DNA from 3 places in the Stenotrophomonas sp. 10N36 genome. Region 3 is predicted to be linked to each of the others. Evidence: predicted binding sites of a transcription regulator. Region 3 holds the regulator's gene; each other region holds the start of a gene.
What was found. The regulator FliA, encoded in region 3, starts transcription of late flagellar genes. The targets are predictions, from matches to a motif close to TAAAGTTTNNCNNNCNNNGGCCGATAA.
Positions count from the first base shown of each region.

Region 1: the regulator FliA is predicted to act here: its motif matches at 7,880-7,906, upstream of AC1DCJ_RS12780 (HDOD domain-containing protein).
Region 2: the regulator FliA is predicted to act here: its motif matches at 5,206-5,232, upstream of AC1DCJ_RS06175 (methyl-accepting chemotaxis protein).

Region 1 is NZ_JBFTIS010000011.1:160,872-170,458, forward strand. It holds gene AC1DCJ_RS12735 (RNA polymerase sigma factor) at 1-187, opposite strand, end outside; gene AC1DCJ_RS12740 (hypothetical protein) at 323-505, shown strand; gene AC1DCJ_RS12745 (mechanosensitive ion channel family protein) at 586-1,167, shown strand; gene AC1DCJ_RS12750 (hypothetical protein) at 1,268-1,696, opposite strand; gene AC1DCJ_RS12755 (DksA/TraR family C4-type zinc finger protein) at 1,844-2,110, opposite strand; gene AC1DCJ_RS12760 (DUF2058 domain-containing protein) at 2,220-2,771, opposite strand; gene AC1DCJ_RS12765 (M48 family metallopeptidase) at 2,845-3,342, shown strand; gene AC1DCJ_RS12770 (rRNA pseudouridine synthase) at 4,232-4,942, shown strand; gene AC1DCJ_RS12775 (phospholipase D family protein) at 5,000-6,577, shown strand; gene AC1DCJ_RS12780 (HDOD domain-containing protein) at 6,683-7,786, opposite strand; gene AC1DCJ_RS12785 (Glu/Leu/Phe/Val dehydrogenase dimerization domain-containing protein) at 8,108-9,205, shown strand; gene AC1DCJ_RS12790 (S8 family serine peptidase) at 9,300-9,587, opposite strand, start outside.
Region 2 is NZ_JBFTIS010000004.1:7,193-16,779, reverse strand. It holds gene clpA (ATP-dependent Clp protease ATP-binding subunit ClpA) at 1-986, opposite strand, end outside; gene AC1DCJ_RS06205 (APH(6)-I family aminoglycoside O-phosphotransferase) at 1,126-1,947, shown strand; gene clpS (ATP-dependent Clp protease adapter ClpS) at 1,944-2,276, opposite strand; gene AC1DCJ_RS06195 (hypothetical protein) at 2,359-2,823, shown strand; gene AC1DCJ_RS06190 (NUDIX hydrolase) at 2,825-3,286, shown strand; gene mnmA (tRNA 2-thiouridine(34) synthase MnmA) at 3,283-4,422, shown strand; gene hflD (high frequency lysogenization protein HflD) at 4,419-5,033, shown strand; gene AC1DCJ_RS06175 (methyl-accepting chemotaxis protein) at 5,261-6,451, shown strand; gene AC1DCJ_RS06170 (hypothetical protein) at 6,550-6,873, shown strand; gene AC1DCJ_RS06165 (winged helix-turn-helix domain-containing protein) at 6,891-8,024, shown strand; gene AC1DCJ_RS06160 (hypothetical protein) at 8,209-8,664, shown strand; gene AC1DCJ_RS06155 (hypothetical protein) at 8,996-9,445, shown strand.
Region 3 is NZ_JBFTIS010000025.1:22,603-32,189, forward strand. It holds gene flhB (flagellar biosynthesis protein FlhB) at 541-1,671, shown strand; gene flhA (flagellar biosynthesis protein FlhA) at 1,668-3,776, shown strand; gene flhF (flagellar biosynthesis protein FlhF) at 3,931-5,673, shown strand; gene AC1DCJ_RS18625 (MinD/ParA family ATP-binding protein) at 5,660-6,547, shown strand; gene AC1DCJ_RS18630 (RNA polymerase sigma factor FliA) at 6,544-7,290, shown strand; gene cheY (chemotaxis response regulator CheY) at 7,307-7,699, shown strand; gene AC1DCJ_RS18640 (protein phosphatase CheZ) at 7,699-8,313, shown strand; gene AC1DCJ_RS18645 (chemotaxis protein CheA) at 8,318-9,587, shown strand, end outside.

The sequences.
Region 1 (9,587 bases), on a different contig from region 3:
CCTCGGCGCGTGCGGCGTGGCCGCCACACAACCGCCACAGCACGGCGTAGATGCGCGGCGAATGGCGTCGGTAGATCTGTTCGTAGGCCGCCATGTTGCCCGCGACCGCGGCGCGGACCAGGGCGTGGTCGTCGGCGGGATCGGCCTCGGTCGGGGCACGGGATGCGGGCATGGTGGCGTTGAGCATATCCGTTGGATGCGGGGTCCACCGAAAAGGTTTAAACCGGGTGCCGCGATAGTCGCCGGTGCCGGTTCTAAACCTTTTCGCCGCCGCCCGCATCCAAGCCTGCGTACCCCACGGGCCATCGCCAAGGAACCGATCATGTCCACCAGTTGCCTCGTCCTGCTGTTGTCGCTGGCCAGCAGCTGCACCCTTCCCTGGAGCCCGGTGACTGTCCGCCTGTCGGTGTCGCCGCAACCGGACCTGTGCGTGCAATATGCCGCGCATGACCCGGTCTGCGCCTCGGTCCTGATCGCACGGCTGGCATCGCAGCCCGTGGTTTGAACGACGGGGGCGGCCCTCGGCGCGCAGCCGCATTAAGATAGGGGCTCGACGCACTATCGCTGCAAGGATCCACGCTGCACATGAAAGACCATCTGCCTACCTGGACCCACGAATGGCTGCATTACGGGGTTCCTGCCCTGCAGATCCTGCTGACCCTGCTGGCCGCCTGGCTGCTGCGCCTGGTCGCGCGGCGGCTGATGCGCCGCGTCGGCGAGCACTACACGCTGCCTCCGGAAATGATCATGGGCGTGCGCCGTGCCTTCAGTTTCGTGGTCTATACCACCGCCCTGCTGGTGATCCTGAGCATTGTCGGGGTCAAGGCGAGCGTGCTGTGGACCGCCTTCACCGGCTTTGCCGCCGTGGGTGCGGTGGCGTTCTTCGCCGCATGGAGCGTGTTGTCCAACATCTTCTGCACGCTGCTGATCTTCACCACGCGCCCGTTCCGGCTGCACGACTACATCGAGCTGCTGGAGAACGGCGAGAAGCCGGGGTTGAAGGGCCGCGTGATCGACGTGAACCTGATCTACACCACGCTGCAGGAAACCGACGGCCACCACGAAGGGACCGTGCTGCAGATTCCCAACAACATGTTCTTCCAGCGCACCGTGCGCCGCTGGCGTGATCCGTCGCAGGCCCCGGGCGGCATCCAAGGCGATGGTTGAGGACGTCGTAATGTCGCTGGCATCCAACACGGCCGCCCGAGGCGTCCGTAGGTGATGGCGGCCTGCGCCGGGTCGGGCTGCCAGCGCCGTGCGGCGTCACTCAGTGCTTTGCTGCATCGGCTTTTGCCAGCAGGCTGTAGAACTCAGGCTCGATCTCATCCACCGGGATGGATGCGATCAGAGACCGAATCAAAGGCCCATAGTCGCTTTCCATGGGTACTTCGGCCCAGTCCAGTTCGTATACCGCCTCTATCCTCACGTTTCGATGCTGCGAATGAACGAGCAGCAGCTTCATGATGGCGATGGCGCGCTCCGTCCTGTCTTGCCCCAGCGCTACTGCGCAACGGTGCTGCCAGTACTCAGGCTGATTCAATATCTCACTCTGCAACTGGTCCCATTGCCGGTCCCTGAAATCCACCAGCACTGTCTTCGCGACAAGTTCGCTGCTGTAGTGGGTCCAGTTCGAGTCCTCGGTTCCAATCCATGACGACAATCGATGGAGAGGCTCGTCTTCATGCCCGGTGGTCATCCGCCTGCGCCTGGTAGAGGGTGCTATCCCGCATCAGTATGGCGCGTCGCGGTGATCACAACCACGCATAGGGCTGCCGTCCATCGAGGTCGGCGCAGTACCGTTCACGCCTGCCGCGACGCACGACAGGAGAACGACTCGCGCGCGTCAGCGCAGCTGGCTGTCCTTGCTGCCGCGGCGGTTGTAGCCGCTGCCCTCCTGCTGCGCCGCGTCCTCTTCTTCCTGGCAGCGCACACACAACCGCACGCCGGGCACGGCCTTGCGCCGCGCCTCGGGAATGGGCGCGTCACAGTGTTCGCAGTGGGTCAGCCCGGGGCCCTGTTTGAGCTGCGCGCGGGCGCGCTGGATGGCGTCGTCAACGGTGGCGTCGATCTGGTCCTGCACCGCGCCGTCGCCTGCCCAACCTGTCGCCATGATGTGTCTCCCATGCCGGTGTCAGAGCACCAGCATAGACCCGGCCCGACGCGGCCAACCGACGTGGGGCTGAACGCGCACGGCGCCGGGTGAATGCTTCAGGCAGCGCTTACCAGACCAGGTCGTCGGGCACCTGGAATTGGGCGTAGTACGCATCATCCTCGGCGTTGCCGGTGCTCGGCTCGCTGCGGGGCTGGCTGTTGTCGAGCACGATCACGCTCGCGTCGCGCTCGCGGACCTTCTCGGCCGCCGCACGCGGCAGCAGTTCGAAGCCCTCGCCGTGGCGGGCAATCACCAGGCTGCCCGAGGCCAGCTGCCGGCGCAGCACGTTGTTCACCAGCAGGGTGCGGATCACGGTGCCGTCGTTGAAGCGGTATTCGCTCTCGCCCTCACGCTTGACCTTGTGCGCCTCGATGATCTGGCGGACCTGGGCCTGCAGCTCCTGCGCGTGGGCCTTGGCCTTGCGCTCGGCTTCCAGCGCGCGATCACGCTCGGCTTTTTCCGCACGCAGGCGCTCGGCCTCGCGCTGGCTTTCGCTGGGCGCGACCGGGGCCTTGCCGTGACGGGCTTTCACCTGTTCACGGGCGGCCTGGGAGACCTGGGATTTCTTGACCAGCCCGGCCTTGAGCAGCTGCTCCTGCAGGGGATTTGCCTTCGCCATACGCTTGCATCTGTTGTTGCGGGATTCCGGAGGCCATCATACTGGTCTGCCCGCCCAGCCCCAACCGTCGTCCATGACCGCCCTGAAGTACCTAGCCGGTTACCCCGAGGCCCTGCAGCAGCAGGTGCGCGAGCTGATCGCGGGCGACCGCCTGGGGCCGTGGCTGGAAAAGCGCTACGCGGACCTGCACACGGTGCGCAACGATCGGCAGCTGTACGACTACACGCAGGGCCTGAAGGAGCGCTATCTGCGGCAGTCGGCGCCGTTGTCCAAGGTGGTCTACGACAGCCGGCTGCAGGTGCTGAAGCATGCGCTGGGCACGCACACGACGGTGTCGCGGGTTCAGGGGAGCCGGTTGAAGGCGAGCCGCGAGATCCGGATCGCGACGGTTTTCCGCGAGGCGCCAGCCCCCTTCCTGAAGATGATCGTGGTGCACGAGCTGGCCCACCTGAAGGAATCGGACCACAACAAGGCGTTCTACCAGCTGTGCACGCACATGGAAGCGGATTACCACCAGCTGGAATTCGATCTCCGCCTGTACCTGACCCACCTGGAACGCCCCACCCGCTGACCCCTTCGCACGGGTGCGGGCCGCTGGCCGCGTGGCGGTGTCGGCCGCCCGCCGGCGGCTGTGGGTAGTGCCGGCCGCTGGCCGGCTCCTCGTAAAGCCAGAGCGAAGCCAAAGCAACTGCAACTGCAACAGCAACCGCAACGGCTTCTGGCGCAACGATCACTGGATTGGGCGGGGGTGTGTGGGTTCGCGGGACACGCTGCAAGTACGTCCCTGTAAGCTCCGTCGCCGCATCCATGCGGCTCAGGGTCCCGCGAACCCACACACCCCCACCCCAGACAGACTGCCGGTGGCCTATGAAGAGATAGAAGCGGGGGCGAAAGCAGGAAAAGGCCAAGCCAAGGCCAAAGCCAAAGCCAAAGCCAAAGCCAAAGCTCAGAATTCGATTTCAATCTGAAATTGAATTTTAATTTCTATTCAAATTTATATTTCAATTTAAAATTCAATTTCAAATTGAATTCATATTAGAAATCAAATCCGAAAAATCAGATTCAGACCAGACATCAGCTTCGACCTTCCGGCCGAGCACCCAGCCACCAAGTCACCCGCCGGCCCAAAAGCCCTCCGCTCGCAGTTCGCCGTTGCCTCCCCAAAAGGCCACCAGCCAACTGTCGGGGCTGGGGGTGGGTGGGTTGGCGGGACCGTTGGGCGCCATGGATGGCGCCCACGAGCCTCCAGGGATGGATTCACGGCGTGTCCCGCCAACCCACCCACCCCCGGCCAACCCAAGCCGCCCGGCCAACCGGCTGTGGCTTCGGCTTCGGCTGTGGCCGTGGCCGTGGCTGTTAGCTCCGGCTTCGGCTCAGGCCCAGCCGGGCCCACCCACCCACACCCACCCCCCACACCCAGTACACTCCCCGCCCGCATCCCGCTTTTCGTTGCCAGCCCCATGACCGACCCGATCCGACTCGACAAACGCCTGACCAGCCTCATCGGCTGCTCCCGTGGCGACGCCCAGCGCTACATCGAAGGCGGCTGGGTCACCGTGAACGGCACGGTCGTCGAACAACCGCAGACCCTGGTCACCGACGAAACCATCGTCCTGCGCGACAACGCCGAAGCCACCCGCACCGAAACCGTCAGCATGCTCCTGCACAAACCCGCCGGCATGCGCGCCGACGAACTGTGCGCCCTGGTCACCCCCGACAGCCGCAGCGAACTGGATGCCACCGGCGTCACCCTCCTCCAGCGCCATTTCCACGCCCTGCAACTGGTCATGCCCCTGGCCGACGAAGACAGCGGCCTGGTCGTCGTCAGCCAGGACGGCCGCGTCGTGTCCCACCTCAAGGATCGCGGCGCCACCCTCGAACAGGAATACCTCGTCGAAGTCAGTGGCGAACTGGCGCCCTATGGCATGAAGCGCCTCGCCCATGGCCTCAGCTTCCGCAACTGGCCCCTGCCCCCGTGCAAGGTCAGCTGGCAGAACGAAACCCGCCTGCGCTTTGCCATCAAACCCGTGCAGCCCGGCCAGCTCCGCGACATGTGCCGCCAGGTCGGGCTCGACGTCGTCAGCGTCCGCCGCCTGCGCATCGGCCGCGTCGCCATGGGCAAGCTGGTGCCCGGCCAGTGGCGCTACCTCGCGCCCGACGAACGCTTCTGATGCAGCCGTGCGCGCCCGGCACTCGCCGTACACGCATGCGCGGCTTAGCATCGGCACATGACTGAACCAAAGCCGCTCTGGCGCCGGATGCTGCGCTGGCTGGGAATCGTGCTCGCGGTGCTGGTGCTGTTGGTGCTCAGCGGCCTGCTGCTGGCCGACCACCTGACCCCCAAGGCCATGGGCGCCCCCAGCCACGTGCTGCCGGTCCAGCCGGCGCAGACCGTGATCGACCGCGAACTGGCCCGCCTGCAGGCCGACCATCCCGACCAGAGCGGCGTCGCCTTCCTGGCCGACGGACTGGATGCCTACGCCGCGCGCGCGGTCATCACCGCCCATGCCGGCCGCAGCCTGGACCTGCAGTACTACATCTGGCACGACGACCTGATCGGCCACCTGATGGTGCGGGCCCTGCACCAGGCCGCCGAACGCGGCGTGCGGGTGCGCCTGCTGCTCGATGACATGAACGCCCAGGACAAGGATGCCTTGTTGATGGCGCTCGATGAGCATCCCAACATCGAGATCCGCCTCTACAACCCCTTCCGCAACCGCGCCGGGCTGTGGCGGCTGGTGGAGATGGTGCAGCGCTTTTTCAGCGTCAACCATCGCATGCACAACAAGGCCTGGATCGCCGATGGGCGCGTGGCCATCGTCGGCGGACGCAACATCGGCGAAGAGTACTTCAGCGCGCGGTCGGACGTGAATTTCCGCGACCTCGACCTGCTGGTTGCCGGCCATGCAGTGGACCAGGCCAACCGCATTTTCGACGAATACTGGAACAGCGAAACCGCCGTTCCGATCGCCGCGCTCGCCTTCCATACCCCGGCCCAGCTGCGCCTGCTGGTGCGCGAATCCGAGCACGAAGCCAAACTGGATGCCGCCCAACCGTACCTGCGCCGCGTGCAGCAGTCGCAGTCGGCGCGCTCGTACTACCGCGACGCGGTGGACCTGCACTGGTCACCGAACGTGGAGATCGTCTCCGATCCCGCCATGAAGCACCGCCGCGATGACCCGTCCAACTGGCTGGTCACCCGGCTGGTCAGCGACATGCAGGCCACCCGCCACAAGGCGCTGCTGATCTCGCCGTACTTCGTGCCCGGCGAGGAAGGCACCGATGGCATGGCGGCCATGGTCAAGCGCGGCGCGTTGGTCGGCGTGGTCACCAACTCGCTGGCGGCCAACGACGTCGCCGCCGTGCACGGGGGCTACATGCACTACCGGGCGCCCCTGCTGCGCAGCGGCGTGCATCTTTACGAACTGAAGGCGCACGGCCATGGCGACCGCGGCGGCCTGTTCGGCAGCAGCGGTGCCAGCCTGCACACCAAGGCCTTCCTGCTGGATGACCGGCGCGGTTTCGTCGGCTCGTTCAACCTCGACCCACGCTCGGCGTACCTCAATACCGAAATGGGCGTGCTGTTCGACGATGCGGTGCTGGGCGCGCAACTGCGTGCCGAGTACCTGCGCCTGGCCGATCCGGCGCAGAGCTACTGGGTGACGCTGGATGCGCAGGACCGGGTGCGCTGGCTGGATCGGGCCGCCCAGCCGCCGGTGCTGCTCGATCGGGAGCCGGACACCTCGTTCTGGCTGCGGGCCAGCGCACGCGCCATCAGCTGGCTGCCGCTGGAATCGCAGCTGTAACCGGTCGCTGGAGGCAGCCACGCAGGGCGTGGCCCGACCTTCGATAGCCGCGTTCCGGGCTGGCACGCCCTGCGTGGCGGACGCCGTCTACAAAGCACCCTGCCCTCAGGCCTCCGCCTCGTCGGTGTCCAGCGTTTCCACCCCACGCCCATGCAGGCGCCGCCAGATCCATTGCAGTGCGTGCGGCGGCGTGCCGTGCTGCTGCTCCAGGATGGCCAGCGCCTGGGCCTGACCGATCCGGCCGTGCCGGCACAACAGGCTGGCGGCAGCGGCCGCCCGCGCGAAGCGCAGGCTGGCCGGCAATCCGCCCGGGGCCGTGCCGGCATCGCGCAGCAGCGCGTCGTGCACCGCACCCGGCAATTCCCAGGCCGCCGCGATGCGCCCGGCCACCGGCAAGGTCCAGGCATCCAGCAGCTGCATGGCCAGCGCGCGCGATGGCAGCGCACCGTCCTGCGCGGCGCAGGCGTCCAGCAGCTGTCGCATCACCAACGCCGCGCCCAGGCCCTGGGTCAGCCCCAGCCACTGCGCAGCGAACGCGTCTTCGTGCGTGACCAGCCGCGCATGATCGGCCGCCGCGCGCGAGGCCAGCAGCGCATGCTCCCAGATCACCGTGCCGAACTGCGGGAAGGCCTCGCAGTGCACCTGCATCACCGGCTGCACCAGCACCGCGCTGATGATCTGGCGGATGCCCTCGGTACCCACCAGTGTCACCGCCCGCTGCAGGCTGTCCACCGGCTTGGCCTGCAGGCGGTACACCGGGCTGTTGGCGATGCGCAGCAGGTTGCCGGTCAGCACCGGGTCCTGGCCGATGATGGCGGCCATCGCACGGGCCGAGGCGTCGCTGTCGTTGACCGTCTGGATCAACTGCGGCAGCAGTTGCGGGCGCCGGGGCAGCTGCCGGGCCGACCAGTCGCGTTGCTCCAGCGCCGCCACGACCGCCGCGTGCAGCGTGTCATCGCTACGCGGGTCGTCGGCGGCCGCGCAGCCACTGCGCCGCACCAGGGCCAAGGCGTGGAAGCCGGTCTGCAGCGCCTCGGCGTGGGCGGCATCGACGGCACTGCCAGCCTGCGCAGCCGGTGCCGTCACGGGCGCACGCGGACGCGCGGGCCCCGCCGACGCGGAGGCACGCACCCTGCGACGCCGCGTCACCGCCAGCCCCAACGCGACCGCTCCCGCCAGCCCCGCCGCCACGATCACGTTCATATCCATCAGCGCGGCCGCCTTGGGCGGCACCGCATCTGTGTTGTCACTGCACCCACGTCGTCCGTCCTGGCATTGCTGGTACTGCGCACCGTTGCCACGGCATCGGCGCCATCTTCAGCAACTTTAATGGCCCGTGCGGCTGCAACCGGGGCCACGGCCTGTCATGGGGTCGGGGCAAACCCTGACAACACCCTCCGGCGGAATGCACTAGAATGGCGCCGCGCGACCCGTCCCCCGATCCGACGAAGTCGCTTTTTTTGTTTTACACCCCACCTTTTGCTGGTGCGTTCGACGCTGTTGCCAGCCGTTCGCCCCATCGGAGCCACCATGTTATTTGAAACCCTCGAAACTTCCGGTCACGAACAAGTGGTGTTCTGCCACAACCGCGATGCCGGCCTGAGGGCGATCATCGCCATCCACAACACCACCCTGGGCCCTGCCCTGGGTGGCGTGCGCATGCGCCCGTACGCCAGCACCGACGATGCCCTGGCCGACGCGCTGCGCCTGAGCCGCACCATGACCTACAAGAACGCCCTGGCCGGGCTGAACGTGGGTGGCGGCAAGGCGGTGATCATCGGCGACCCGCGCAAGGACAAGAGCGAGGTGCTGTTCCGCGCGTTCGGCCGCTACGTCGACTCGCTGGGCGGGCGCTACATCACCGCCGAGGATGTGGGCACCGATGTCAACGACATGGAGAACATCTACCTGGAAAGCGAGTACGTCACCGGCGTGCACCAGGTCCATGGCGGCTCCGGCGACCCGGCCCCGTTCACCGCCTATGGCGCGCTGCAGGCGCTGATGGCCTCGATGCAGCACAAGCTGGGCCATGAAGAAGTGGGCAAGACCAGCATCGCGGTACAAGGCCTGGGCCATATCGGCATGGAGCTGGTGAAGCTGCTGCGCGACCGGGGCGCCAAGCTGTTCGTCACCGACCTGGACAGCGCGCGGGTCGAACGTGCGGTCACCGAATACGGCGCCGAGGCCGTGAAGCCGGACGACATCTACGACGTCAACGCCGATGTGTTCGCCCCGTGCGCGCTGGAAGGGGCGATCAACCCGCAGACCCTGGCCCGCTTGAAGTGCAAGATCGTCTGCGGCACCGCCAACAACCAGCTCTCCAGCCTGGAGGTCGGCGATGAACTGCATGCGCGCGGCATCCTGTACGCCCCGGACTACGCGGTCAACGCGGGCGGGGTGATGAACGTCTCGCTGGAAATCGACGGCTACAACCGCGAACGCGCGATGCGCCTGATCCGCAGCATTTACCACAACCTCGGCCGGATCTTCGCCCTGTCCCAGAGCGAGGGCATCGCGCCCCAGCGGGCGGCCGACCAGATCGCCGAAACGCGCATCCATTCCATCGGCAAGCTGAAGATGCCGCTGGGCCGCGCCACGCCGCGACTGGGCACGCTGCGCGGGAACTGAGCCGCTCGGCCGCACCACACGCAGAAGGGCGCGATTGCATCGCGCCCTTCTGCGTTTCAGACCGTTACGTTGGTGGCCTCGACCGGCCGGCTGCCTAGAACGCGGCCGAATAGCGCAGCGCAACCTGGCTCAGGTCGCCGCGCGGCCCGAACCGCTGGTCGTAACCGAACGCCACCCGCGTGTTGCGGGTCAGCCACGATTCCACCGACAGCCCGAACAGCCCACCCGATCGCGCCGGCTGCAGCCCCGCCATCGGCGCCCAGGCATCCACGCCGACGAAACTGGCGTCCTGTACCAGCCCATCACTGGACAGCAGCTGCTGCCATTCGGCATAGCCGCGCAGCGCCCAGCTGCCCCACTGGCGTTCGGCACGCACGCCGGC
Region 2 (9,587 bases), on a different contig from region 3:
TCCTGGAACGTGGTCGAGCCGATGCAGCGCAGCTCGCCCGACGCCAGGGCCGGCTTGATCAGGTTGGAGGCATCCATGGTGCCGCCCGACGCCGACCCGGCACCGATGATGGTGTGGATCTCGTCGATGAACAGCACCGCATTGGGCATCTTCTTCAGCGCGGTCAGCACGCCCTTGAGGCGCTTTTCGAAGTCGCCCCGGTACTTGGTACCGGCCACCAGCGCGCCCAGGTCGAGCGAGTAGATGATCGCATCGGCCAGCACGTCAGGCACCGAGCCTTCGACGATGCGCTTGGCCAGGCCTTCGGCGATGGCGGTCTTGCCCACGCCGGCCTCGCCCACGTAGAGCGGGTTGTTCTTGCGGCGGCGGCACAGCACCTGGATGGTGCGCTCGATTTCATCGCGGCGGCCCACCAGCGGGTCGATCCGGCCATTGCGGGCGGCCTCGTTGAGGTTGCTGGCAAACTCGGCCAGCGCATCGCCCTTGCCCTCGCCCTCGCCGCCCTCGGCGCGGCCTTCACCATCGGCCGCCGGCGGCACTTCGCCGTCTTCGCCCAGCTTGGCGATGCCATGGGACAGGTAATTGACGATATCCAGCCGGGTCACGTCCTGCTGGTTGAGGTAATAGACCGCGTGGGAGTCCTTCTCGCCGAAGATGGCCACCAGCACGTTGGCGCCGGTCACCTCCTTCTTGCCCGAGGACTGCACGTGGTACACGGCCCGCTGCAGCACGCGCTGGAAGCCAAGCGTGGGCTGGGTATCGCGGCCATCATCTTCGGCCAGGCGCGAGACCGAGGCCTCGATGGCCTGTTCCAGCTCCTGGCGCAGGCGCTCGGCGTCGGCCCCGCATGCCTTCAGCACGGCTTGGGCGGACGGGTTGTCGAGCAGTGCCAGCAGCAGGTGTTCCACCGTCATGAATTCATGCCGGGCCTCACGGGCGCGCTTGTAGCACTGACCGATGGTGTGTTCGAGGTCTTTACTGAACATGTTCTACTCCGGCGGCAGGTGGGAACAATATGCGGCCTAGCTGCGCAATTTCCATCACCCTAGCGGATCGGTGCGTTCAGACGGCGTTAGCGGTCCAACCCCACCCGGTTTCCCCAAGGCGCTTCCCAGCGACTCCATGATGCCTGAACTCCAGCTCACGAAATGGCAGCTTGTCCGTGATGGCGACGTCATCACCACCCCGCACGCCCGGCTGTGGCCGGTCCGCCTCCCCGACGGTTCCGCGGCCATGTTGAAGGTGAGCACGGAGACCGAGGAGCGCAACGGCCACCGGCTGCTGCGCTGGTGGGACGGCGACGGCGCGGTACGGCTGCTGGCCCATGACCACGAGGCGGTGCTGCTGGAGCGCGCCCAGCCGGGCGGGTCGCTGCGGGCGATGTCCATCGCCGGCCAGGATGCGCAGGCCACCGCGCTGCTGTGTACGGCCGCCGAACGCCTCCACCGCCCGCGCAGCACGGTGCCGGAGGGGCTGGTGCCACTGCAGGACTGGTTCCAGGCACTGCTGGAGCCCAACGTGGCGCTGTCGCCATTGCTGGAACAGTGCAGATCACTGGCATTGGCATTGCTGGACACGCAGATCGAGGTGCGCCCACTGCATGGCGACCTGCACCATGACAACGTGCTCGACGGCGGTGCGCGCGGCTGGCTCGCCATCGACCCCAAGCGCCTGCTTGGCGACCGCGCCTTCGACTACACCGTGCTGTTCTGCAACCCGGATCTGTGCGGGCCGGGCATCCACGTGGCCACCCAGCCGGCCATCTTTGACCGCCGGGTGGACCAGGTCAGCGCGCTGGCGGGGCTGGAGCGCACGCGCCTGCTGCGCTGGATCGCGGCCAGCGCCGGACTGTCGGCGGTGTGGTTCCTGGAGGATGGCTGCAACGCCGACGTCGACCTGGCCGTCACGGCCATGGCGTTGCGCCAACTGGCACGCGCCGGCGGCTAGCCGCTGGTCTTTTCCATCGTGCACAGCAGCGGGTGCTGGTTCATGCGCGAGAATTCGTTGACCTGGGCCACCTTGGACTCGGCAACCTCACGGGTGAACACCCCGCACACGCCGCGACCGCGGGTGTGGACGTGGAGCATCACCTGGGTGGCCTTGTCCAGGTCCATGGCAAAGAAGCTCTGCAGGACGGTCACCACGAAATCCATCGGGGTGTAGTCATCGTTCAGCAGCATCACCTGGTAGAACGGCGGCGGCGCCACCTCCGGCCGGGCCGGTTCCAGCATGACGCCGTGATCGTGGTGGGGTTCTTGGTTGGGCTCGCGGGGCATCCGCACATTATAGCGGGATTGGACGCCGCCTCTGTCGCCCTTCACAATCTGCACATCCACCCCACACTTTCACAGGGATTTCATGAAAAGGATCGTCACCGCGCTGTTGCTGACCGCCACGATGTTCGGCGCCCACGCAGCCGAACCCGACAAGGCCGTCGGCCGTGTGCTCAAGCAGCTGGACTACCCCTACGAGATCGACGAGGACGGCGACTACAAGCTGGTCTTCGATGCCGGCGAGGACCGTACCCAGCTGGTGTTCGTGCGTTCGTCGGTGGAAGAGTTCGGCAGCCACAAGATCCGCGAGATCTGGTCGCCCGGCTACAACTCCCCCGGCAAGCAGTTCCCGGCCGCGGTGGCCAACCGCCTGCTGGAAGACTCGCAGGACGCCAAGCTGGGCGCCTGGGTGAAGCAGGACCAGCTGGCCATGTTCGTGGTCAAGGTGGATGCCAATGCCAGTTCGGCCGCGCTGAGCGATGCCATCGATGCCGCCATGCGCACCGCCGATGCCATGGAAAACGAGCTGACCGAGACGGACGAATACTGAGGTGACTGCCGTGCAGGACCCGCGCTGGACGCCCCATGTCACCGTTGCCACCGTCGTGGTGCGTGACGGGCGCCTGTTGCTGGTGGAAGAGCGTATCGACGGCCGTGACGTGCTCAACCAGCCGGCCGGGCACCTGGAGGCGGGCGAAAGCCTGGCCGCCGCAGCGGTGCGCGAGACGCTGGAAGAAACCGGCTGGACGGTGCGCCTGAGCGCCTTCATCGGCGTCTACCAGTGGACCGCGCCCGACGGCACCGCCTTCCTGCGCTTCGCCTTCGCAGCCGCGCCGGTCGAGCACGATCCGGCCCGGCCGCTGGACACGGGCATCCTGCGCGCGCTGTGGATGACCCCGGCCGAGCTGCAGGCCAGCGCGGCACGCCTGCGCAGCCCGCTGGTCTGGGAGGTCGTAGCCGACTACCTGGGCGGCCAGCGCCATCCCCTGTCGCTGCTGAAGGAAACCGCATGAGTACCCCCCGGGTGATGGTCGGCGTGTCCGGCGGCGTGGACTCCTCGGTGGCGGCGTGGCGGCTGGTCCAGCAGGGCGAGCCGGTGGCCGGGCTGTTCATGCAGAACTGGGCCGACGACGGCAGCGGCGACTGCCGGGCCGAGGACGACCGCCGCGACGCAGTGGCGGTGTGCGGCCTGCTGGGCATCCCGTTCCACTTCCGCGATTTCTCCTCCGAATACTGGGAGGGCGTGTTCGCGCACTTCCTGGCCGAATACGCCGCCGGCCGCACCCCCAATCCGGACGTGCTGTGCAACCGGGAAGTGAAGTTCAAGCATTTCCTGGACGCGGCCCGCGAGCTGGGTGCCGAACGCATCGCCACCGGCCACTACGCCCGCGTAGCCCAGGTCGGCGGGCGCTGGGCGCTGCTGCGCGGCGCCGACCGCAGCAAGGACCAGAGTTACTTCCTGCACCAGCTGGGCCAGGAACAACTGGCGGCCACCCTGTTCCCGATCGGCGACCTGCAGAAGAACGACCTGCGCCGGATCGCCCGCGACGCGCGGCTGCCCACCCATGCCAAGAAGGATTCCACCGGGATCTGCTTCATCGGCGAGCGCGACTTCCGCGAGTTCCTGGGCCGCTACCTGCCCGCCAAGACCGGCGAGATCCGCGACCCGGATGGCGCCCTGATCGCCGAACACCCCGGCGTGTTCTATTTCACCCTGGGCCAGCGCGAGGGCCTGAACATCGGCGGCGTGCGTGGCCGCCCGGCCGCGCCCTGGTATGTGGTGGGCAAGGACGTGGCCAGCAACGTGCTCTATGTGGACCAGGACCGTGACAGCCCCTGGCTGCTCTCGACCCGGCTGCATTCCGAGGCCGCCCACTGGATCGCCGGCGCCCCGCCCGCCCGCCGTTTCGACTGCACCGCACAGACCCGCTACCGCCAGCCCGATGAACCCTGCACGGTGACGGTGCGCGACGATGGCACCCTGGAGGTGCTGTTTGCGCGCCCGCAACGCGCCGTCACCCCCGGTCAATCGCTGGTGTTGTATGACGATGAGGTCTGCCTGGGTGGCGCGGTGATCGCCGCCACCGACGCGCCGCTGGAACAGCGGCTGCGGACTGCCCCTTCCCCCTTCGAGGTATCTGCTGCATGAGTTTTTCCGTCGACGACCGCGTTCTTGCACTGGCCGGCATCGCCCAGGCCCTGCAGCAGGTGCGCCGCATCGCCGAAACCGGCCACTCCGAAGCGGCCGTGGTGCGCACCGCTGTAGACAGCGTGTTCCGCATCGATGCCGAGACGCCGCAGGCCATCTACGGCAGCCCGGCCAACGTGGCCCCGGGGCTGCGCCTGCTGCACAACTACTTCCGCAACCAGGGCCAGGACGACGCCCTGCCCCGGCTGGCGCTGGCCGTGCTGCAGCTGGAGCGCCGGTTCGTGCGTGAGCATGCGGTGGTGGACAAGGTGAGCCAGGGCATCGAGCGCGCCCAGCGCCAGGCCACCGAGCTGGGCGACAGCGCCCACCCGGACGTGCTGGCCGCCCTGGGCGGGCTGTACGCGGACACCATCAGCAATCTGAAGCCGCGGGTGATGGTCCAGGGCAACCCGCACTACCTGGGCCAGGCCGGGGTGGTGGCCGAGATCCGCGCCCTGCTGCTGGCGGCGGTGCGGTCGGCGGTGCTGTGGCGCCAGACCGGCGGCCAGTACTGGGACTTCCTGTTCTCGCGCAAGGCGATGATCGAAGCGGTGGACCGCCAGCTGCGCTGACTCACGGCGCCCCGAGCGCAGCGTGCGGCCACCCGTGGGATGGCGCTACCGTTGATGGATGCGGGTAGAGCCACCCCAGGGGTGGCTGGGTTGGGCGGTCGAGGATCCCGCAGCCACCCGTAGGGAGGCGCTACCGCGGGGAGGTTTTTCGATGGAATGTGCAGTGCAGCACTAAAGCAAATGGGGGTACGGCCGATACCTCAACCGTGCACTTCCCGAGAACGTCCATGTACTCACGCATCTTCATCCGTCTGGCCGCCCCCCTGGTCCTGACCCTGCTTCTTCCTTTCGCCATCGGTTTCGAATGGCCCGCCGCGCTGCGCTGGGCCATCCTGACCACGATGACGCTCAGCTGGCTGGGCTTTGCCTGGTGGACCGCCCGGGCCCAGACCCAGCGGTCACCCGAGCATGCCCGCATCCTGCGTGAGCAGGACCAGCTGCTTACCGAGCTGCGCAGCTTCGTTGCCAACGAAGTGGACGGCTCCCGCGGCGAAGTCGAACGCGCCCGTGATCTGATCCGCCATGCGGTCAGCGGCCTGGGTGGCAGCTTCGACGCCATGAACCGCAAGTCGCGCCAGCAAAGCCAGGCATTGGCCCGCATCGTCGACCGTGCCGGTGAAGACGGCGGTGCCGGTGTCGACGTCGCCCGCTTCGCCCAGCATGCCAGCCATCGCATGGAACAGCTGGTGGAAGCCCTGGAGCAGGTCAGCGGCCAGAGCAGCAACACCGTGCAGCACATCGACCAGATGGCGCAGCACCTGGATGGCATCTTCGCCCTGCTGGAAGACGTCAAGTCGATTGCCGACCAGACCAACCTGCTGGCGCTGAACGCGGCCATTGAAGCGGCCCGTGCCGGTGAGGCCGGTCGCGGCTTCGCGGTGGTCGCCGACGAGGTGCGTAACCTCTCCGAGCGCTCCACCACGTTCAACGAGCAGATCCGCAAGCTGGCGCACAGCTCCAAGGACGCCATCGCCAAGGTCCGCGAGACGGTCTCGCACATGGCCTCGCGCGACATGGACCGCTCCCGCGAAGCGCGCCACGAAGCGGCGCAGATGCTGGACAACGTGGCCCAGATCAATGCCTCGCTGGGCGACGGCATGCGCGAAATCTCCGAGTGTGGCCGTGCCATCGACAGCAGCGTGGCCGAAGCGGTCCGCGCCCTGCAGTTCGAAGACATCGCCACCCAGGCGCTGGGCGGGGTGCATACCCACCTGGACCGCCTGACCGCCATCAACCGCGAAGCGGTGGCCCTGCAGGAACTGCTGCACCGCAATGGCGGCGTGTTCGACGAAGAAGTCGTCAGCGCCCTGCAGCGTACCGGCAGCCGTCTGCGTGAAATGCGCAGCGAGTGGGAACGCCCGCCGCACAAGGCGGTTGCCCAGCAGAGCATGGCCGCTGGCGCGGTCGAGCTGTTCTGACCCAGATGTTCCGTGCCGGCAACGGCGCCCACAACGGCCCCGGTTTCCCCGGGGCCGTTGTGCTTGCAAGATCCGTCCTGGCTGCAGATGATCGACCCATGCTGTTGACGAACACCCCCCATGCCGCACTCACCTCGTCCGCCCCCCTGCCCGAGGCAGTGGCTGCGCCAGAGGAATGCAACCACCCGCCCTCGCCTGCCCGCACGCCCGAACCGCTGCGCGGCCGCGCATTGCTGGCCCAGCTTGAGCAGCTGGCGCAGCGGGAACTGGCGCAACTGGCGGCACAGGTCGGGCTTTCCGGGTCGTTGGGCCCGTCTGTTATGGACCCGGCGTTGATCGGCCTGGCTTGGGACCTGGGACTGAGTGGCGATGCCGTGGTGACCGCTTCCCCGGACCTGACGTACTCCCCGCACCGTCCATGACATCCGGCTTGAGGCGCGTGGCACTGCATGCGCAGGGGCTGGCGTCACGGGCGCCGTTCGGCCAAGGCCCGGCGGGCACCCACCGCGCCATCGCCCACCTGGGCTATGTGCAGATCGATACGCTGTCGGTGGTGGAGCGCGCGCATCACCACGTGCTGTGGAATCGGGTGCCCGATTACGACCCGGCGCACTTGAACCGCCTGGTCGGCGAGCGGCAGATTTTCGAGTACTGGTATCACGCGGCTGCCTATCTTCCGATGTGCGATTACCGCTACGCGCTGCGCCGGATGCACGCGATACGGACGGGAGAAAGCCGCTATTTCCGTGGCGGCGACCCGCAGCTGATGAAGCAGATCCTGGCGCGGATCCGCACCGACGGCCCGATGCGGATGCGCCACCTGGACCCGGGCACCAAGGAAGCCGGCAGCTGGTGGAACCAGGGGCCCGGCCGGCGCGCCTTCGAGACGCTGTTCATGCGCGGCGACCTGATGGTGTGCGAGCGCAACGGCATGGAGAAATCCTACGACCTGGCCGAGCGCTGCCTGCCCGACGACGTCGATCTGCGTGTTCCCACGCTGGGTGAGTACGCGACCTATCTGTTCGAGACTACGCGACGGTCACACGGCGTGTTCACCCTGAAACAGCTGCTGCACCTGCAGGCCGGAAAGGACCTGCGCGATGCGATGCGCGCAGTGGTCGACGAACGGGTCGATGCGGGTCAGGTGAGCGTGTGCAAGGGCAACGACGAGGTGACCACCTACGTCGACGTGGCAGCGCTGGACCGTCCGATGCGGCTGCGTCGCGAGGTGAAGATCCTGTCCCCGTTCGACAACCTGGTCATCCACCGGGACCGCCTGAGCGCCCTGTTCGCCTTCGACTACCGGGTCGAGTGCTATGTGCCGGCGGGCAAGCGCGTGCATGGCTACTTCTGTCTGCCCGTGCTGTACGCAGACCAGGTGGTGGGCCGGGTGGACTGCAAGGCGCACCGTAGCGAGCAGCGGCTGGAGGTGATACGCCTGCACGTGGAGCGCGACGATCTGGATCGCGATCACTTCCTGCCGGCACTGCGCAAGGCGCTGCACCGGTTCGCGGTGTTCAATCGATGTCCGGAGCTGGACGCACGCGCCGTGGATGGGATGGCGCTGCGGTAGCGGTTGAATGCCTGCCGACGGCCGATAGTTGTGGCATCGGGTGTTGGCCGGCGACGTTTGTGCGCCCCGCCCCATAATTGTCTGAGGCGCCGCAGTCTATCAGCCGTCGATCCGGATTTGCCACGGGGGGTATCCTCTGTTGCTGCGCCGGCCTGCAAGGGTGTCGGCATCCACAAGGAACAGCATGGCCGAACTGACAGATTTCCATCTTTTCTGGGGCGAAGCGATGGCGGCGGCGGAGCGGCATGCCGCCTCGATGGAAGCCGATGGCGCCGAAGATTTCGCCCAGCAGCTCTATCGCGAGTACCTGGAACAGGGCGCACCCAAGCCGCGCAAGAAATGGCTGGCCACCCGGCTGGCAAACGCCTTTCCCTGCATGGATGCCAAGCCGAAGTGGGTGGGTGAGCCGGCCTGGTTGTACCACCAGGGGCAACCGATGGTGTTCCTGCACCAGTTCCAGGTCAGCAGTGCCGCGCAACACCTGATCGGCCACATGTCATTGGGCGAAACGCTCTACATGTTCGGAGGGCGACACCGGTTGGGCCCTGGCCCCGACGCTGGCTGGACCGACATCTACCGCATCTCCGTGCAGACCTACGAAGGCGACACGGCAGGGGAGATTCCGGGCCCGCAGGGGTAAGCGCACCCACGCGATCCGCGGTAGAGCCGACCGTTGGTCGGCTGCACCGGGAGCAGCCGACCAACGGTCGGCTCTACCCGCCAAGAGTGTGCGGCCAATGGAACCCGCGCGAACGTTGAGCGATCGCGCGCGATCAGATCGCGTGGGCCGGGGGCATGGCCGCAGCCCCGGGGACACCACCCACACGGAACCCCGCAAGCGTAGAGCCGACCGTTGGTCGGCTGCACCGGCAGGCAATCCCCCAGGCAAACACGCGCTTTACAACAAGTTGCATCGACACAGCCCCGGGACTTTTCCAACATCGGCTCCCCCTGAGACGAGTTGCTTCCCCATGGCTGAATTCACGCCACACCTCTCGATTGACCTGAAGCCCCTACCCGCCGGTGCCGAGCCGTGGCTTCTTGAGCCCATGGAACTGAACATTCTCCGGCGCACCCTGGATGAAACGGGCGACTTCCAGCAGCCGTATGCCGCACTGGAGGACCTTGATGACGCGGACGCCGGCAGTGTCGATGCGAACGTTGAGGTTTCCTCGGTGCAGCTCGATGACGGCCCCCCTGCGATCCTCATCGAAGATGACGGGGCCGAGGATGTGCAGGACTATCTCGTGCTGGAGGCCCCATGGCGTGGACTGCCCGCTGGCACGTTGCTGCACAGGTCCGGACAGAGTGCACGCGCGCTGACCGTTGACGACACGGACCCCGGCCGGACGCGCGCACTGACGATGTTGGTGTTCCTGGACCTGCTGATGATCGTTTCGGGGCCGGAAGCCGGCGCGTGATGAGACCGCGTCAAGCCACCCTCTCTGGTAGAGCCGACCGTTGGTCGGCTGCACCGGGAGCAGCCGACCGACGGTCGGCTCTACCGGGGGGCGCGTGCGATCAAATTGCGCGGGTCGGTGACGCGGTGGCGGAGATGCCGGG
Region 3 (9,587 bases):
TCCGCAAAGAACCCGCTTCGACCGGCATTGGGCCCTTGCAGGCGGTAACCAGCGCTACCGGCAGTCGGCTGGGGCGCGACCCTACCTCGGCCCCTGCGTTATTCCCTGCCCTGGATGGGCTCTTGCCGCCAGCGCGATTCCCGCGAGCGCTGCACCATGCTGCCGAGCTCACCGTCAGTGCTGCAGGCAACCCCGCAAGCACTGCAGACACCCGAGATGCTCCGGATGCTCCGGATGCCGCGGCCGCCGCGGCCGCCGCGGCCGCCGCGAATGCCGCGAATGCCGCGAATGCCGCCGCCGGTAGGGTCGCGCCCCAGCCGACTGCCGATCCTCGGCCAGCGTTCGGTAGCGGCATGAAGATCGAACACAGCGGGCTGTCCGCGAAGAACCCGCTTCGGCCGGCATTGGGCCCTTGCAGGCGGTAACCAGCGCTACCGGCAGTCGGCGGGGGCGCGACCCTACCTCGGTCCGGCACCGCGCTTGCCCGTCACGGAACGGTTCTTGCACGACCCCGGGTAATCCCCCCGTGTCGTGCAGCCCATGTCCGAGAACGAACAAGCCGGCGAAAAGACCGAGCAACCTACCGAAAAACGCCTGCGCGATGCTCGCGAGCAGGGCAACATCCCGCGCTCGCGGGAGTTGGCCACCGCCGCGGTGTTTGGTGCCGGCGTGCTGGCGCTGATGGCCTATTCGGGCAGCATCAGCAGCAGTGCCAAGGCCTGGATGAAGACGGCGCTGAGCCCGGAACCGGGCCTGCGCATGCACCCGCAGGCCCTGTTCGGCCACTTCGGCGAGCTGCTGCTGCAGCTGCTGTGGGCGATGTGGCCGCTGGTGCTGATCTGCCTGCTGGCCAGCTTCCTCGGCCCGGTGGTGATGGGCGGGCTGCGCTGGTCGAACAAGTCGCTGATGCCCGATTTCAAGCGGCTCAGTCCGATGGCCGGCATGAAGCGTCTGTACGGCCCGGAGGCAATCGCCGAGTTCACCAAGTCGCTGCTGCGCATCGCCTTCGTCGGCACTGCCGCCGGGCTGGTGGTCTGGCACGGCGTACGACCGCTGCGTGACCTGCTCAACCAGCCGCTGGAAGCGGCCATGGTGCACGGCCTGGGCTTCACCTTGAAGCTGATGCTGGCCACCGGCGGGGCGATGATGCTACTGGCCGCCTTCGATGCGCCCTACCAGCGCTGGAACTGGATGCGCAAGCTGAAGATGACCCGCGAAGAGCTGCGCCGGGAAATGAAGGAAAGCGAAGGCAGCCCGGAAGTGAAGGGCCGCATCCGCCAGCTGCAGCAGCAGCTGTCCAACCGCCGGATGATGGAAGCGGTGCCCACCGCCGACGTGGTGGTGGTCAACCCCACCCACTACGCGGTGGCCCTGAAATACGAGGGCGGCAAGATGGGCGCCCCCACCGTGGTGGCCCTGGGCGTGGATGAAACCGCCCTGCGCATCCGTGAAGTGGCCGACGGCAACAAGGTCGCCATCGTCTCTGCCCCGCCTTTGGCACGCGCCTTGTATCGGGAAGGTCAACTTGGAAAGGAAATTCCCGTGAGACTGTATTCGGCCGTAGCCCAGGTCCTGTCCTACGTTTACCAGCTGCGCACCTGGCGCGGCGGTCCCATGCCGGCCGCCCCGAGCATCAACGTGGATGAATTCGGCACGGGAGGCCGCGCATGAGCGCCCAGCCCGTCGGTGCCGGCATGAACGCCCGCAAGGTCCTGGACATGATCCGCAACGGCCTGGGCGCGCCGTTGATCGTGCTGGCGCTGCTGGCCATGGTGGTGATGCCCCTGGCCGCGCCGGTGCTGGATGCACTGTTCACCTTCAACATCGCCATCTCGCTGATGGTGCTGCTGGCGGTGGTGTACGTGAAGCGCCCGCTGGACTTCACCATCTTCCCGATCGTGCTGCTGATCACCACCATGCTGCGGCTGGCGCTGAACGTGGCCTCCACCCGCGTGATCCTGCTCAACGGCCAGAACGGCCACGAGGCGGCGGGCAAGGTGATCGCCGCGTTCGGTGAGTTCGTGATCGGCGGCAATTACGCGGTCGGCATCGTGGTCTTCGCCATCCTGACCATCATCAACTTCGTGGTGATCACCAAGGGTGCCGGGCGCGTGTCCGAAGTGACCGCCCGCTTCATCCTGGACGCCATGCCCGGCAAGCAGATGGCCATCGATGCCGACCTCAACGCCGGTTTGCTGACGCGCGAGGAGGCCAAGGCCCGCCGCGAGGAAGTGCGTGAGGAAGCCGACTTCTACGGCGCGATGGACGGTGCCAGCAAGTTCATCCGCGGCGACGCGATCGCCGGCATCCTGATCCTGTTCATCAACCTGCTCGGCGGCCTGGCCGTCGGCGTGCTCCAGCACGGCATGCCATTCGGCGACGCCGCCGCCACCTACACCCTGCTGTCCATCGGTGACGGCCTGGTGGCGCAGCTGCCGGCGCTGCTGGTGTCCTCGGCGGTGGCCATGCTGGTCACCCGCGCCTCGCGCTCGCAGGACATGGCCCAGGCCATGATGGGCCAGGTGTTCGGCCAGTACCGCGCGCTCACCATCGCCGCGGCCATCATGGGCGTGGTCGGGCTGGTGCCGGGCATGCCCAACGTCGCCTTCTTGACGCTGGCCGCCATCCTTGGCTTCGTGGCCTGGAAGGCCTGGAAGAAGAGCACGGCCGCCGCGCGTGCCGCAGAGACGCCGGCCGCCAGCCGCGGCGAGACCCTCGGCCTGCCCGGTGCCACGCCCTCGCCCACCGCCGAACTGACCTGGGACGAACTGCGCCCGGTCGACCCGCTGGGCCTGGAAGTGGGCTACCGGCTGATTCCGCTGGTGGACAAGAACCAGGGCGGCGAACTGATGGCGCGGATCAAGGGGGTGCGGCGCAAGCTCACCCACGACATCGGCTTCCTGATTCCGTCGGTGCACATCCGCGACAACCTGGAACTGCCGGCCACCGCCTACCGCCTGCTGATCCACGGCGTGCCCGTGGCCACCGCCGAAATCCACCCGGACCGCGAACTGGCCCTGGACCCGGGCAGCGCGCTCGGTGCGCTGGAGGGCATCGCCGGCAAGGACCCCGCATTCGGCCTGGATGCCACCTGGATCCAGCCGCACCAGCGTGCCCACGCCGAAACCATGGGCTACACCGTGGTCGATCCGGCCACCGTGGTGGCCACCCACCTGTCGCACCTGATCCGCGAACACGCGCCCGAGCTGCTCGGCCACGAGGAAGTGCAGCAGCTGCTGGCCAACCTGGCCAAGAGCGCGCCCAAGCTGGTCGAAGACCTCACCCCGAAGTCGCTGCCGTTGTCGGCGGTGGTGCGGGTACTGCAGAACCTGCTGATCGAACGCATTCCGATCCGCCAGCTGCGCAAGATCGTCGAATCGCTGGTGGAGAACGCCCCCATCAGCCAGGACCCGGCCACGCTGACCGCTGCAGTGCGCAACGCACTGGGCCGTTTCATCGTGCAGGAGATCGCCGGCATGTCGGCCGAGCTGCCGGTGTTCACCCTCAACCCGCAATTGGAACGTGTCTTGCAGGAGTCCACACAGGGCAACGGCGCCGCACTGGAACCCGGACTCGCTGAGCGACTGCACCAAAGCCTGGCCGAATGTGTCAGCAAGCAGGAAGCGAAGAATGAGCCGGCGGTCGTGCTGGTACCCGGCCCGGTGCGTGCCGCGCTGGCACGGCTGGTGCGCCACAGCGTCCCCTCGCTGTCGGTGCTGGCCTACAGCGAGGTACCCGAGGACAAACGACTGAAGCTGGTCGGCACGATCAGCTGACGTCGGAACCCCGACGGACATGTGCCAGAAAACAGACACACCCCCATTTCGATATCAACGCAGCAGGACATAAAGGGAAACCCGGACCGTGCAGACCACCGACAACCAGCGCTTCCCTTCCACCACCCCGCCGCCCCAGTCCCGGTACCACAGCATGAAAATCAAACGCTTCGTCGCTCCCGATATGCGCTCGGCCATGAACCTGGTGCGCAAGGAACATGGTCCTGATGCGGTGATCCTGTCGAACCGGCGGATCGAGGAAGGCGTCGAGATCGTGGCCGCGGCGAATTACGACGAAGGTGCCGTGCAGCGTGCGCTTGAAGCAGCGCGCAAGGACGTGGCCCCGGCCCCGGCGCCGCGACCGCGCAATGCCGCCGATGCGGTGATCGCCGCGGTGACCCGTCGCAAGCCGACGGTGGTCGCCGCCGAACCGGTGGCCGCCACCACCTCTGCGGTGGCCGCGCTGGCACGTGCCGCAGTGGGTGCCACCGGCCGTACCCTGGACACCGCCAACGAGATCGTGCCGCCGCCGGGCAGCAGCGGCTTCGCAGCCACCCTGGCCCGCGCCGCCACCGCCCCGGCGGCCGGCGTGAGCGCGCTGCCGGAACAGATCTTCGCCCCGTTCAACGTCGAGCAGGCGGCCGCCGCGTCGCCGGCACCGGTACAGGCCGAGCCGGCTGCCGCCGAACCTGCCGTCGCCACCGTCGCCCCGCCGATCAACCGCGCCCGCTTCATCATCGACCCGCCGCTGGACGACGAGCCGCACTTCCAGATGCACGTGCCCGTTGCCGCCGTGGCGATGCCGCCGCTGCCGGTCAGCGTCACCGTGCCGCCGGCCCTGCCGGTCGCCGAGGCCGTCGCCGCCGCCGTGCCGCAGGCGCTGGTCGCCGTCGCCGAAACGCGCGTCGAAAACCCGGCGCCGGTGGCCGTCACGGAACCGGCGCAGGCCCAGCCGCAGCCCGCCGCCGAACTGGTGGTCGTGCAGCGCGATGACGAAGAGATCCGCCAGCTGCGCCATGAAGTGGCCGGCATGCGCCACGTCATCGAGCGCGAAATGCATCGCTTCACCGACGAGCGCCTGCGCGGGTCGCCGGTGCGCGCCGCCGCGCTGGACCTGATGGACGAATACGGCTTCGACGCCGGCATCAGCCGCGACGTGGCCATGCAGATCCCGCTGGACACCGAAGCCCACCGTGGCCGCGGGCTGATGCTGGGCCTGCTGTCGCGCAAGCTGCCGATCGCCCCGGTTGACCCGCTGGAGTCCGGCGGCGTGATCGCCCTGGTCGGCCCGACCGGCGCCGGCAAGACCACCACCATCGCCAAGCTGGCCTCGCGCTTCGCCGAGAAGCATGCCGCCCGCGACGTGGCCCTGGTCACCACCGATACCGGCCGCATCGGCGCCCGCGAGCAGCTGTACGGCTTCGGCCGCCAGCTCGGCATCGCGGTGCACGAAGCCAACAGCGGCAGCGACCTGAACCAGCTCCTTGAGCGCCTGCAGGACTACAAGCTGGTGCTGATCGACACCGCCGGGCTGGGCCCGCGCGACCGTGCCCTGGCCGCCCAGCTGCAGTGGCTGCGCGCCGCCGAGCAGATCCGCACCCTGCTGGTGCTGCCGGCCAACACCAGTTTTGGCGACATGGACGAGGTGGTCCGCCGCTTCAGTGCCGCCAACCCGCAGGGCGTGGTGCTGAGCAAGCTGGATGAAACCGGCCGCTTCGGCACCGCCCTGTCGGTGGCCGTGGACCACCGCCTGCCGATCACCTGGGTCACCGATGGCCAGGACGTTCCCGAAGACCTGCACCGGGCCAGTGCCGCCAATCTTGTACTTCGCCTTGAAGATTTGCGCCGCGCGGCCGATATGCCCTGCAACCCGGAGTTGAACCATGCCGTCGCGTGAGTACGCCAAGCTGACCAAGACCTTCCCGTTGTCTGCCACCCGCAGCCAGCCGCTGGGCCCTGTGCGCACCATCGCCGTCACCGGCGGCAAGGGCGGCGTGGGCAAAACCAACGTGTCGGCCAACCTGGCCGTGGCGCTCGCCGACATGGGCAAGCGCACGCTGCTGCTGGACGCCGACCTGGGCCTGGCCAACATCGATGTGATCCTGGGCCTGCAGCCCAAGCTGACCCTGGCCGACCTGGTCGCCGGGCGCTGCACCCTGGATGAAGTGATCATGGAAGGCCCCGGTGGCGTGCTGGTGGTCCCGGCCGCATCGGGTCGCCGGCACATGGCCGAACTGCAGCCGGCCGAACACGTGGGCCTGGTCAACGTGTTCTCCGAACTGGAGCGCGAGCTGGACTTCATGGTGGTGGACACCGCCGCCGGCATCACCGACGGCGTGCTGACCTTCTGCCAGGCCGCCCAGGACACCGTGGTGGTGGTCTGCGACGAGCCGGCCTCGATCACCGACGCCTACGCGCTGATCAAGGTGCTCTCGCGCGAGCGCGGCGTGGACCGCATCCAGGTGGTGGCCAACATGGTGCGCGACCCCAACGAGGGCCGCGTGCTGTACGAAAAGCTGACCCGGGTCTGTGAGAAGTTCCTGGCCGATGTGTCGCTGAACTACCTCGGCTGCGTGCCGCAGGATGACTGGCTGCGCCTGTCGGTGCAGCGCCAGCAGCCGGTGGTCAAGGCCTACCCGTCCAGCCCGGCCGCCCAGGCGATCACCGAAATCGCCCGCCGCACCGCCCGCTGGCAGGCCCCGACCGAGCCGCGTGGTGGGGTCGAATTCTTCCTGGAACGCATCCTCAAGCAACGCGGGGTGACCGCATGAAAGGCGCCGCACAATACAAAGAGGTGCAACGCACCGCCGCCAACGAATGCATTGCCCAGCATTCGGACCTGGTGCGCCGCATCGCCCACCACCTGGCCGCGCGCCTGCCAGCCAGCGTGGAAGTGGATGACCTGATCCAGGCCGGCATGATGGGCCTGATCGAAGCCTCGCGCAGCTACGACGCCGACCAGGGCGCCTCGTTCGAAACCTACGCCTCGATCCGCATCCGCGGTTCGATGATCGACGAGATCCGCCGGGGCGACTGGGTGCCACGTTCGGTGCACCGCCGCGCCCGCGACGCGGCGTCCACCATCCGCCGCCTGGAGCAGAGCACCGGCCGTGCCGCCAGCGCCACTGAAGTGGCCGCCGCCATGGACATGCCGCTGCCGGACTACCTGCGCCTGATGGAAGACGCCGCACGTGGCCAGGTGCTGAGCCTGGAATCGCGGATCGAGGACCAGGGCGAACTGGACACCGTGGCCCAGGGCGGCCCGACCCCGCAGCAGGTGCTGGAGCGTGGCGAGTTCGGCCGCGAACTGGGCAATGCGATCGGCCTGCTGCCCGAACGCGAACAGCTGGTGCTGTCGCTGTACTACGAGCAGGAACTGAACCTGAAAGAGATCGGCGCCGTGCTGGGCGTCAGCGAGTCACGCGTGTGCCAGATCCACGGCCAGGCCGTGCTGCGCCTGCGGGGCCGATTGAAGATCTTCGAGGCGGCCGACGCCGGCCTCGCGAACACTTGATACCGAGGAAAGTGCTTTGAACAAGAACATGCGTATCCTGATCGTCGACGATTTCTCGACCATGCGTCGTATCGTCAAGAACCTGCTGGGCGATCTGGGCTTCACCAATACGGCCGAAGCCGAGGACGGGCATGCCGCGCTGTCGCTGCTGCAGAGCCAGCCGTTCGATTTCGTGGTCACCGACTGGAACATGCCGGTGATGACCGGCATCGACCTGCTCAAGGCGATCCGCGCCGACGCCAAGCTGAAGACCCTGCCGGTGCTGATGGTGACCGCCGAAGCCAAGCGCGAACAGATCATCGAAGCGGCCCAGTGCGGCGTCAACGGCTACATCATCAAGCCGTTCACCGCGCAGACCCTGGAAGAAAAGCTCGGCAAGATCTTCGAACGCCTGGCAGCGAGCGCCTGATGGAAACCCTTCGCGACAAATCCGCGCTGGTGCAGCGCCTGCAGGACGCCCTGGCTGCGCTGGAAAGCGGCGATGAAGCCGGCTGGCGCCGGGAAATCGACGCGCTGGCCGCCTTGCGCACCCAGCCGATGATGGCCGGCCTGAACCGGCTCGCCCGCGAACTTGGCCAGGCCCTGGGCGAACTGCCCAGCCTGCCCAGCGAAGCCGGCGAGCTGGACGATGCCTGCGCGCGCCTGGACCACGTGGTGACCATGACCGAACAGGCCACCCACCGCACCCTGGACCTGGCCGAGGAATGCCGGGCGCTGACCGAACAGCTGCGTGCCAACGGCCTCACCGCCGACCAGGACCAGCAGCTGGACCGGATCCGCCACAACCTCACCGAGATCGCCCTCACCCAGAGCTACCAGGATCTCACCGGGCAGATCATCCGCCGCGTGGTGGGGATCGTGCGTCGCGTGCATGAAGGGTTTGGCGCCCTCGGCCTGCCGCCGCAGGACGACACCGCGCACAAGCGTGACAACGGCCTGGCCGGCCCGGCCGTGAGTGGCCTGGACCGTCACCAGGTTTCACAGGTGGATGCTGACGACCTGCTTTCGGATTTGGGGCTGTAACACCATGAGCGCTGTTCCAGACGATATTGCCGCCGATTTCATCCTCGAGGCCCAGGAAATCCTGGACCGCCTTGGCGAACAGCTGGTGTCGCTGGAGCAGTCGCCCCAGGACAGTGACCAGCTCAACGCGGTGTTCCGCGGCTTCCACACGCTCAAGGGCGGTGCCGGCTTCCTCGGCATCCAGGCCATGGTCGAGTTGTGCCATGCCGCCGAAGAAACCCTGGGCATGGCCCGGTCCGGCAAGGCCACCCTGCAGGCCCACCACTTCGACGCCGCCCAGCAATCGCTGGATTACCTGCAGTCGATGCTGGATTCGGTCTCGGCCGGTACCGAGCCGGGCTACGCGCCGCCGGAGCTGATCGCACAGTTCGACGTCAACGGCCCGGCCACCCCGGCCGCTGCCGCGGCGCCGACCACCGGCGAACTCATCAGCGAAGACGAGTTCGAGGCACTGCTCGACACCCTGCATGGCGGCGCTGCCCCGGCAGCGGTGGCCAGGAAGGCCGACGACGGCCTGATCGGCGAAGACGAATTTGAAGCCTTGCTCGACCAGCTGCACGGCGGCGCCGTGCCCGGCGCCAAGCCCGCGGTCGCGGCCGCCCCGCCGCCGCGCGCACCGGCCGCACCGCCGGCCAAGCCGGCCGCCAACAAGCCGGTGGCCGAGGCCGAGCACACCGTGCGCGTGGACACCAAGCGCCTGGACGCCATCGTCAACCTGATCGGCGAACTGGTGCTGTCACGCAACCGCCTCAAGACCCTGCGTGCGCGCCTGCACGACGAAGAACTCGACCGCGCCGTCTCCACCCTGGACATCGCCACCGCGCGCCTGCAGTCGGCGGTGATGCGCACCCGCATGCAGCCGGTGGGCAAGGTGTTCTCGCGCTTCCCCAAGGTGGCACGCGACGTGGCGCGCAACCTGAAGAAGGAAGTGGAACTGGAGCTGGTCGGCGCTGAAACCGAGCTCGACCGCAACCTGGTCGAGGCCCTGGCCGACCCGCTGGTGCACCTGGTGCGCAACGCCATCGACCACGGCGTGGAAACCCCCGACCTGCGTGAAGCCCAGGGCAAGCCGCGCAGCGGCCACGTGCGGCTGTCGGCGCAGCAGGAAGGCGACTACGTCAGCATTGAAGTGCAGGACGACGGCGCCGGCATCGATCCCGAACGGCTGCGCCAGAAGGCGCGCGAGAAGGGCCTGATCGATCCGGAAGCGGCCGCCCGCCTGACCAGCGAGGAATGCCTGCACCTGGTGTTCCTGCCGGGCTTCTCGACCAAGC